Linked DNA regions of Butyricimonas faecalis. The protein of the gene in region 1 interacts with the protein of each later gene in a pairwise test. Links are inferred from orthologs where the notes say so. Each region holds a gene or a part of one and is shown on either strand. Other genes may lie near its edges.

Region 1 (4,321 bases):
CGCAAAGAACCGAACACGTCACCCGTCAAACACTCTGAATGCACCCGACACAATACCGGCTCTCCATCCGTCACGTCCCCCTTCACCAAAGCGATATGATGTTCCCCATTGATTTTATTCACATACCCGTAAGCCTTAAAGTCACCATACTTCGTTGGCAGATCGGCCTCCGTCACCCGCTCTACCAAGATCTCGGTTTTTCTGCGATAAGTAATTAAATCCGAAACCGTTATCATTTTCATGTTATGCGCCTGGGCAAACTCTTTCAATTCCGGGGTACGCATCATTGTTCCGTCCTCCCGCATAATCTCACAACACAGACCACACTCTTTCAGTCCGGCAATCCGCATCAAGTCCACCGTGGCCTCCGTGTGTCCCATACGCTCCAGCACGCCACCTTTCTTTGCCTCCAATGGGAACATGTGTCCCGGACGACGAAAATCCTCCGGTTTCGCATCATCCTCTACCGCCTTCATTGCGGTTATGGAACGCTCCAATGCAGAAATACCCGTGGTCGTATCCACATGATCGATAGATACCGTGAATGCCGTACAATGGTTATCCGTGTTCTTGGCAACCATCTGTTCCAACCCTAACTTCGTGGTCAAGACCTTACTCATTGGCATGCAAATCAAACCTTTGGCATAAGAAGCCATAAAGTTCACGTTCTCCAATGTGGCAAACTCGGCGGCACAAATCAAATCCCCCTCGTTTTCCCGATCCGGATCATCCACGGCGATAATCATCTTTCCTGCTCTCAAATCTGCAACAGCCTCTTCTATCGTACTAAATTTAAACTCTCCCATATCTTAATACTTTTAATTTTATCCCCTTAAACTTTTAGTTTTTATCTTTTAACTTTCTAAAATCCATTCGCCAACAAAAAATCCAATGTCAACCCACCCTTTGACTCTGCCGGGGCTGCCGGACGCATTAATTTTTCCACGTATTTAGCAATCACATCATTTTCCAGGTTCACTACATCACCAATCTTTTTCTTCACTAATGTCGTTTCATCCTGCGTGTGAGGTATAATGGAAACCGTAAAACCCGTATCCGTCACGGCCACGACGGTTAGACTGATCCCATCGATCGTGATAGAACCTTTATCCACGATATAACGCAATAGCTCTGCCGGAGCTGAAATCATGATCCAAACGGCATTCTCGTCTTTCTCTCTCCCCACAATCTTTCCAACTCCATCAACATGCCCCGACACGATATGTCCACCCAAACGCCTGTTCAACGTCAACGCCCTCTCCAAATTCACCCGGTCCCCAACGTGCAGTTCTCCCAAATTGCTACGTGACATTGTCTCCGGCATCACATCCGCACAGAAACTCCCGTTAGCAAAAGAGGTCACCGTCAAGCAAACCCCGTTCGTGGCAATACTATCCCCCACGTGCAGATCCTCCAATACCTTCTTCGCTTGTACTTCCAGCACCACACTCCGGTTTCCCCGCTTGATTCCCCGTATGGTTCCTATTTCTTCGATTATACCTGTAAACATGCTAATTTCAGATTTACAATTTATGCTTTTAGATTTCCTCTCTCAATATTCCTTCTTTTAATCCAGAAATCCATTTACCTATTCGTTTTTAACTTTTAGTTTCAAAAGAACATCGTCACCCATGTTCAGTACATTTTTCAATTCGAGGTTTATGGCATCAGCCATTTTCTCCACTCCGAGACCTTCCACCGGCGTCTTGGCACTCATGCCACCCACAATCTTCGGAGCGATAAAAGCATACAATTCATCCACAAGCCTCTCTGCCAAAAATGTATAATTCAAACTACCCCCGCCTTCTAACAAAATAGAGTCAATTCCGGACTGTCCCAATAGCACCAACAAGTTCTTGACATCTACAAGTCCTTCCTTTTCTTCACAAAGCAACATCTCCACCCCCGTTTCCTGCAAGGCTTTTACTCTCTCTTCCGGAGCAAAACGAGTATAGGCCACAATCGTACGATACTCACCGGCAGTTTTCACAAGCTGGCTCTCCAACGACAAACGGGCATTACTATCTACCACCACTCGTATCGGTTGCCTGACACCACGTCCCTCGATCCGACAATTCAGCAAAGGATCGTCCGCCACGGCCGTTCCGATTCCAACTAATACGGCCATAAAACGATGTCTCAACTCATGCACGTAAGCTCGTGCTTCCGCTCCCGTGATCCATTTCGAATCACCTGTCCGAGTCGCGATCTTTCCATCCAGCGTCATTGCCGCTTTTAGTGCCACCCAAGGCAATTTTGTCGATATATATTTCAAAAATACCCGATTCTGCTCCCGCAAAGCCTCTTCCTCAATCCCGCAAACCACCTCGATTCCGGCCTCTCTCAACAAGGCTATCCCTTTACCCGCCACCAAGGGATTAGGATCTTCCATCCCGATTACCACACGGGCAATTCGATGCTCAATGATAGCCTCTGTACAAGGTGGGGTCTTTCCATAATGGCAACAAGGTTCCAACGTCACGTACATCGTGGCTCCCTCCGCAGGAACCGCGCAATTCTTGAAAGCATTCCTCTCCGCATGCCATTCACCGTATCTCTCATGCCATCCTTCCCCGATCACCTTTCCATTCTTCACAATCACGGCTCCCACCATCGGGTTCGGATTCGTGAATCCAACTCCTCGTTCGGCAAGTTCCATCGCCCGTCGCATGTATTCAATATCTTCCTGTCTCACCATATTCAAAACCTCCTTTAAACAAAAATCCCCGAATGCATAACATTCGGGGCATTAGATCTATATTGTATGAATATAATATCAATTACAACTAAATATCTCCTCTATCATCCGGACTTTAACCGTCGGTTTCAGAATTTCACTGAATCAATCCCTCGCAAGGGAGTCGCGGACTATAACCGCCGGTAGGGAGTTGCACCCTGCCCCGAAGAAACATTTTACAAACACAAAAGTAGAAATAATTCTAATGATAACAAACAAGTAAAGAATAATTCATGTTTTTTTCTGCAAACAAATCCCGTTCCGTTCATCGGAAGTTCCCTCCCGAGAAATATAACCGGCCTCCCCGTTTCACGTCCATCACATCCGTTTTTTCATCATCTTCCACGTGTTCGTGATCAGGAAACTCTCCTCCATCTGGTCAATCATCTCCATGAATTTCGAAATCGGTATGGCAAAAGACAATAGATTACTGTCCGTACATAATCTTGCCGAGGGATCGAACATCCCAAGTACCGCTCTTTTCGTTCCCTCTACTTGTTCCCGGTAAGGATAATAAACAATAGAGGTACATCCCGCCCCGAAAGGAGAGATCACCGCATCCGGTTTTGAACTATTAAAACCAGCTAACGTGAAAAGTCCCGAAATAACGTCTGCCGGAGCAAAAAAGAACACGGCCTCCGGTTCGTCCTGTTCCGTCAAGTGATCCCAACGCTTGAACACGAGACAATCACCTTTTCTCGGCAGTTCATGAATTGTCTTCAAAAAAGCATTTACCTGTTCCGATGTCCGTTTATAACGCTCGCAGTGAGGTTCATTTTCCCCGTGAGAAAGAAAATACTCGAATCCCTCTCTCATACCTTTACTAAATCCAAGGTAAAACTTTCCCCCGCCACACCCCACGGACTCCGGTAAAAAGCAAAGCGATTCACCTCTACGAACCCGCCCAAGCTGGGCTATGATACAAGTATGCCCCACCGCCTTTTTCATGATCATGGCATTATTATTTTCTTTTGAATAATAAAATGCAACAGGAAGCTCGGCATCATTGAAATATTTTTTCCAAAGAGAAATAAACTGATCTCGCTTAACTATATCCATACCCTTCTAATTTTAGTATCAAGCAAATATAAATTATTTTTTGGTTAAAAACAAATGAATCATCCACACGGGTGACCAACGAACGAGATTCCAGCACTAGTATTCGCCAATATAGACGAGATCCCCCAATAAAAACATTCCCCGGATCAGCAACACGGCCAACCCGGGGAATCATACCACAAAAACTTACCTATTACCAGATAGAAGCTCTTTCTTCAACCGGCAAAAACAAAGCATCGCCCTCTTTCACTCCAAAAGCATCGTACCACATGCTAATATGAGGAAGTGCGGCATTCACACGCCACCGTCCCAAAGAGTGAGGATCGGATTTCGTTTGCAAACGGATTTGCTCGTCACGAATATTACCCGCCCACACGTTACCGTATGAAAGGAAGAAACGTTGTTCCGGCGTGAAACCATTCTCATCTTTCCCAAGCGGATTCTCGCTCATAGCTTTTTGTAAAGCCAAATATGCAACCTGCAAGCCACCATGATCGGCAATATTCTCCCCTAAGGTCAACTCTC
Region 2 (4,305 bases), 270 kb from region 1 along the record:
GGAAAGGTTATCCTCTGGGAATACAATCCATATCCCCAATACGTTTGATGAAACCAGCCCAAAAATGTATACACTCACGCACCATATTGTCTCACTCCCGACTTCACAATACATTCAGGAGTTTCGTGATCCGGAAAAGTTCATTTCTTTCTGCCGGCAATGTGAACGCTATAATCGTTGTTGGGCCTGCCCGCCTTTTGAGTTTAACACGGACGAATATCTCTCCGGTTATCAACAAACGTACATCATCGGGACTAAAATAACATTCGATACGGCAACACGCGACTCCTGCACGACATTAGAAGAACACAAAACAATTTCCCTCCAAACCATAGAATCCGTCCGAAAGATCATCGATCCACGGCTATTGACTCTTGAACATGAATATTCCGGTAGCCGGGCCTTTTATGCAGGGACCTGCCATTTATGCCCCAAAAACACGTGTACCCGAATAAACGGGCATCCCTGTCTCCATCCTCAAGAAATACGCCCATCCCTTGAATCCGTCGGGTTTGACATCAGCAAAACAACCTCTGAACTCCTTCACATTGAATTACAATGGAGTAACGATGCCCATTTACCGGAATACCTTACCCTCGTAAGTGGCCTTTTCACGAAAGAGAGTGCCTACGCCCCGATTTCCACCAGGATCTCGTCTTTACTCACGGTTTGACCGGCAATCACACATACCCGGTGAACCCGTCCTTTTTGAGAAGCAACAATGACATTCTGCATTTTCATTGCCTCAAGCACAACTAGGGTGTCTCCCTTGTTAATCTCCTGTCCTACTTCTATCGACACGTCCAGAATTTTTCCCGGCATAGGAGATTTAATGGTTATATCGAAGATTTCACTCTGTCGGCCTGCCAATAATCTTTTCCGATTCAAAGAAAAGGGAGTTTCCACCGAAAAAGTATAAGCCACCCCATTAAGTAAAATCTCGTATTCATTCTGTCGGCGAGACACGATTTCCACCGGGTAGCGAATCCCCTTGTACAATAGGATCAAAAAACCATCTGCCTCCTCGACTAAGTCAATACGCATATTTTGCCGTTTCAGGCTAAACTCGTAATTATTCTTCACGGTGAACTCATACGCCGTGTTACTGCCACTAAGAGCTATATATTTCGTCACTTCTTTATTATCCATTCCGATCATTATAAATTTCTAATTCGTTTATTAAGCACCCAAGGATCTATACGGGTGTCAGGACCAACTTCCGGTGTATTCTCGTGAGTATACGTATATACCGCAAACAAAGCACCCAATAATTCCTCGTGAGGCTCTCTCCAAATGGGGGAACTCAACCGATTCTCTACAAACGAGGTATCGAAATCACCACTCCGATAAGTGTCGTTATGAAGAACTGCTTTACAAAAGGGAACCGTAGTCCGGATTCCCTTTACATGGAATCTCTCCAGCGCGGAAAGCATCCGCTCGATCGCTTGTTCTCGCGTCTCGCCGGTAACGATCAATTTAGCCACCATCGAATCGAAAAAAGGAGTAATTTCCGAACCGGGAGCAATTCCCGTTTCAATACGGATATGATTTCCCTGCGGCAAACGCAATCGTCGGATAATTCCCATACTGGGAGTAAACCCTGCCTGCACATCCTCCGCATTAATCCTACATTCGATAGCCCAACCTGTAAGTCGAATTTGAGACTGACGAAACGGTAGTTTACGCCCGGCAGCAATATTAAATTGCAACTCCACCAGATCAAGTCCCGTGATTTCCTCGGTAACAGGATGTTCCACCTGAATACGAGTATTCATCTCCATGAAATAAAAACGCTTTTGACTATCCAGCAAAAACTCCACGGTTCCCAAATTTTGATACCTTGCAGCTTTAGCCAAAGCAACAGCAGCCGTGGCCATCTTTTTCCGTAAACGATCATCGAGAGCCGGAGAGGGAGCCTCTTCCATTAACTTTTGATGTTTACGCTGAATGGAACACTCTCGTTCGCCCAAGTGAATCACATTTCCATGATTATCGGCAACAATCTGAAACTCGATATGCTTCGGACTTTCAAGATACTTTTCAATGAAAACAGAAGGATCATTAAAAGCCACTTGCGCCTCTGCCGTGGCTAACTTGTATAATTGCGACAATTCACTTTTCTTACGTACAATACGCATACCTCTTCCGCCTCCCCCGGAGACAGCCTTTATAATAACCGGATACCCCAGCTTGTCTGCCGTTTCCCGAGCATCATCAATATTCCGGACAGCTCCCTTGCTAGCTCCCAGCATCGGTACTCCACTACGTTCCGCAATCTCCTTTGCTGCCACTTTATCACTCATTAGACGAATCACTTCCGGCGAGGGACCGATAAAAATAATTCCATTCTCTCGACAACGTTCTGCCAATTCCGCATTCTCCGACAAATAGCCATACCCCGGATGTATCGACTCGATCTCATGCTCCCGGGCCAAATAAATCAAACAGTCAATATCCAAAAATTCAGACACTTTCCCATCCGTCTCCGGGAAATCAAGAACAAAATCTACAGACGATAAATACACGGCCTCCGGTTCCTTCCGGGTACGAATGGCGTATGTCACGATTCCCATACGTTTGGCCGTACGTGCAATCCGGATAGCAATCTCGCCCCGGTTAGCTATTAAAACTGATTTTATCATACTTTACATTTTACATTTAAAGAGGAATATTTCCATGCTTACGTCGTGGTAAGCTCACCGATTTTTTCTCCAGAGATTTCAATACCCGTATAATTTTCTGTCGGGTAACCGCCGGATCTATTACCTCATCAATAAATCCCTTCTCGTTAGCGATATAAGGATTAGCCACCTCATCCCTATACCGCACCAGCAAGTCTTTTTTCAAAGCTACAGGATCATCTGCCTCGGCAAGCTCCTTATGATAAAGAATCGCAATAGCCCCTTCCGGCCCCATGACGGCAATTTCGGCTGTCGGCCATGCAAAATTATAATCTCCACCAATCCCTTTGCTGTTCATCACGATATAAGCTCCTCCATAAGATTTACGCAGAACCACGGTAATCTTGGGAACCGTTGCCCGCGTGTAAGCATATAGGAGTTTGGCTCCATGCCGGATAATTCCAGCATGTTCCTGATCAGCCCCCGGTAGGAAACCGGGTACGTCCTCCAAAGTAACAATCGGAATATTAAAACTATCACAGAAATTAATAAAGCGAGCAGCTTTTACCGATGAATTCATATCCAGAGTACCCGCCATCACTTTAGGTTGATTCGCAATAATCCCGGTCACGAATCCTCCGAAGCGGGCTAAGCCGATAATGATATTGGGGGCATAACTCTCCGCAATCTCCAAAAACTTTCCCTTATCGGTAATCAACCGGATAACATCCCTCACATCATAAGGCTTATCCGGATCCTCAGGCACGATATCCCGTAAAATCTCTTCTACCCGGTCAACCGGGTCATCCGTCATCAGGAAAGGAGCATTCTCAATATTATTGGAAGGCAAGTAAGCCAACAACATCTTCACTCCCAACAACGTATTTTCATCATCATTAAAAACGAAATCCGCCACACCCGATTTTTCCGCATGTACAGAGGCACCACCAAGTTCTTCGGGAGAAATTGTTTCATTCAGCACCTGTTTTACCACGTTAGGACCAGTCACGAACATATAACTAGTTGCTGCCGTCATAAAAATAAAGTCGGTCAAAGCAGGCGAATAAACAGCACCCCCGGCAGCCGGCCCCATGATAACCGAAATCTGAGGGATCACTCTAGAAGAAAGTACATTTCGCCGGAATATTCCTGCATACCCCGCCAAACTAGCCACTCCTTCCTGAATCCGGGCTCCTCCCGAATCGATCAGTCCCACGACAGGAGACCCCGTTTTCAATGCCATATCCTGTACCTTCATAATTTTAGCCGCATGCACGGAACCCAATGAACCACCTTGCACGTTAAAATCCTGCGAATAAGCAAAAACCTGACGTCCATTCACGGTACCGAATCCGGCAATCACGCCATCCCCGTACGAACGTACGGCTTTACCAAAAGAAGTCGTAGCCGAAGGAGAATAAGCATCCACCTCTTCAAACGTTCCCTCATCGAAAAGAAATGCAATCCGTTCCCGAGCGGTAAGCTTTCCCCGATTATGCTGTTTATCCTCGTACTCCTTACCGTATTGTCGGGCTAAAGCATCTTGTCTTTCCAGAAATTTTTCAAACGATTTTCTCATACTAAATTAGTTTATACACTATTTAGCTTCACACGAAATAAAGGGAAAAAATAAGAAAGAAATTACGACCCACGTATTTCAACAGGGCTAATAAGTCTGACCTTA

The links.
Region 2: the proteins of ribD (region 1) and D8S85_RS11090 interact in binary tests that used the Escherichia coli proteins (3 or more experiments, as listed by UniProt). The link is inferred for Butyricimonas faecalis from one-to-one orthologs.

What each region holds. Positions count from the first base shown.
Region 1 is NZ_CP032819.1:2,268,107-2,272,427, forward strand. Bases 644-3,489 are described here. They hold ribD (bifunctional diaminohydroxyphosphoribosylaminopyrimidine deaminase/5-amino-6-(5-phosphoribosylamino)uracil reductase RibD), read right to left. Parts: upstream 2,699-3,489; coding sequence 1,589-2,698; downstream 644-1,588. Other genes in these bases: D8S85_RS10000 (bifunctional 3,4-dihydroxy-2-butanone-4-phosphate synthase/GTP cyclohydrolase II), read right to left, coding at 644-806; D8S85_RS10005 (riboflavin synthase), read right to left, coding at 863-1,510; D8S85_RS10015 (DUF169 domain-containing protein), read right to left, coding at 3,056-3,489. Outside these bases: more of D8S85_RS10000, read right to left, coding at 1-643; more of D8S85_RS10015, read right to left, coding at 3,490-3,796; D8S85_RS10020 (M13 family metallopeptidase), read right to left, coding at 3,990-4,321. UniProt on the Escherichia coli protein: Converts 2,5-diamino-6-(ribosylamino)-4(3h)-pyrimidinone 5'-phosphate into 5-amino-6-(ribosylamino)-2,4(1h,3h)-pyrimidinedione 5'-phosphate.
Region 2 is NZ_CP032819.1:2,542,948-2,547,252, forward strand. Bases 401-3,230 are described here. They hold D8S85_RS11090 (acetyl-CoA carboxylase biotin carboxylase subunit), read right to left. Parts: upstream 2,643-3,230; coding sequence 1,158-2,642; downstream 401-1,157. Other genes in these bases: D8S85_RS11080 (DUF2284 domain-containing protein), read left to right, coding at 401-673; D8S85_RS11085 (acetyl-CoA carboxylase biotin carboxyl carrier protein subunit), read right to left, coding at 628-1,149; D8S85_RS11095 (acyl-CoA carboxylase subunit beta), read right to left, coding at 2,659-3,230. Also shown: nrdG (anaerobic ribonucleoside-triphosphate reductase activating protein), read left to right, coding at 1-48; more of D8S85_RS11080, read left to right, coding at 65-400; more of D8S85_RS11095, read right to left, coding at 3,231-4,200. UniProt on the Escherichia coli protein: This protein is a component of the acetyl coenzyme A carboxylase complex; first, biotin carboxylase catalyzes the carboxylation of the carrier protein and then the transcarboxylase transfers the carboxyl group to form malonyl-CoA.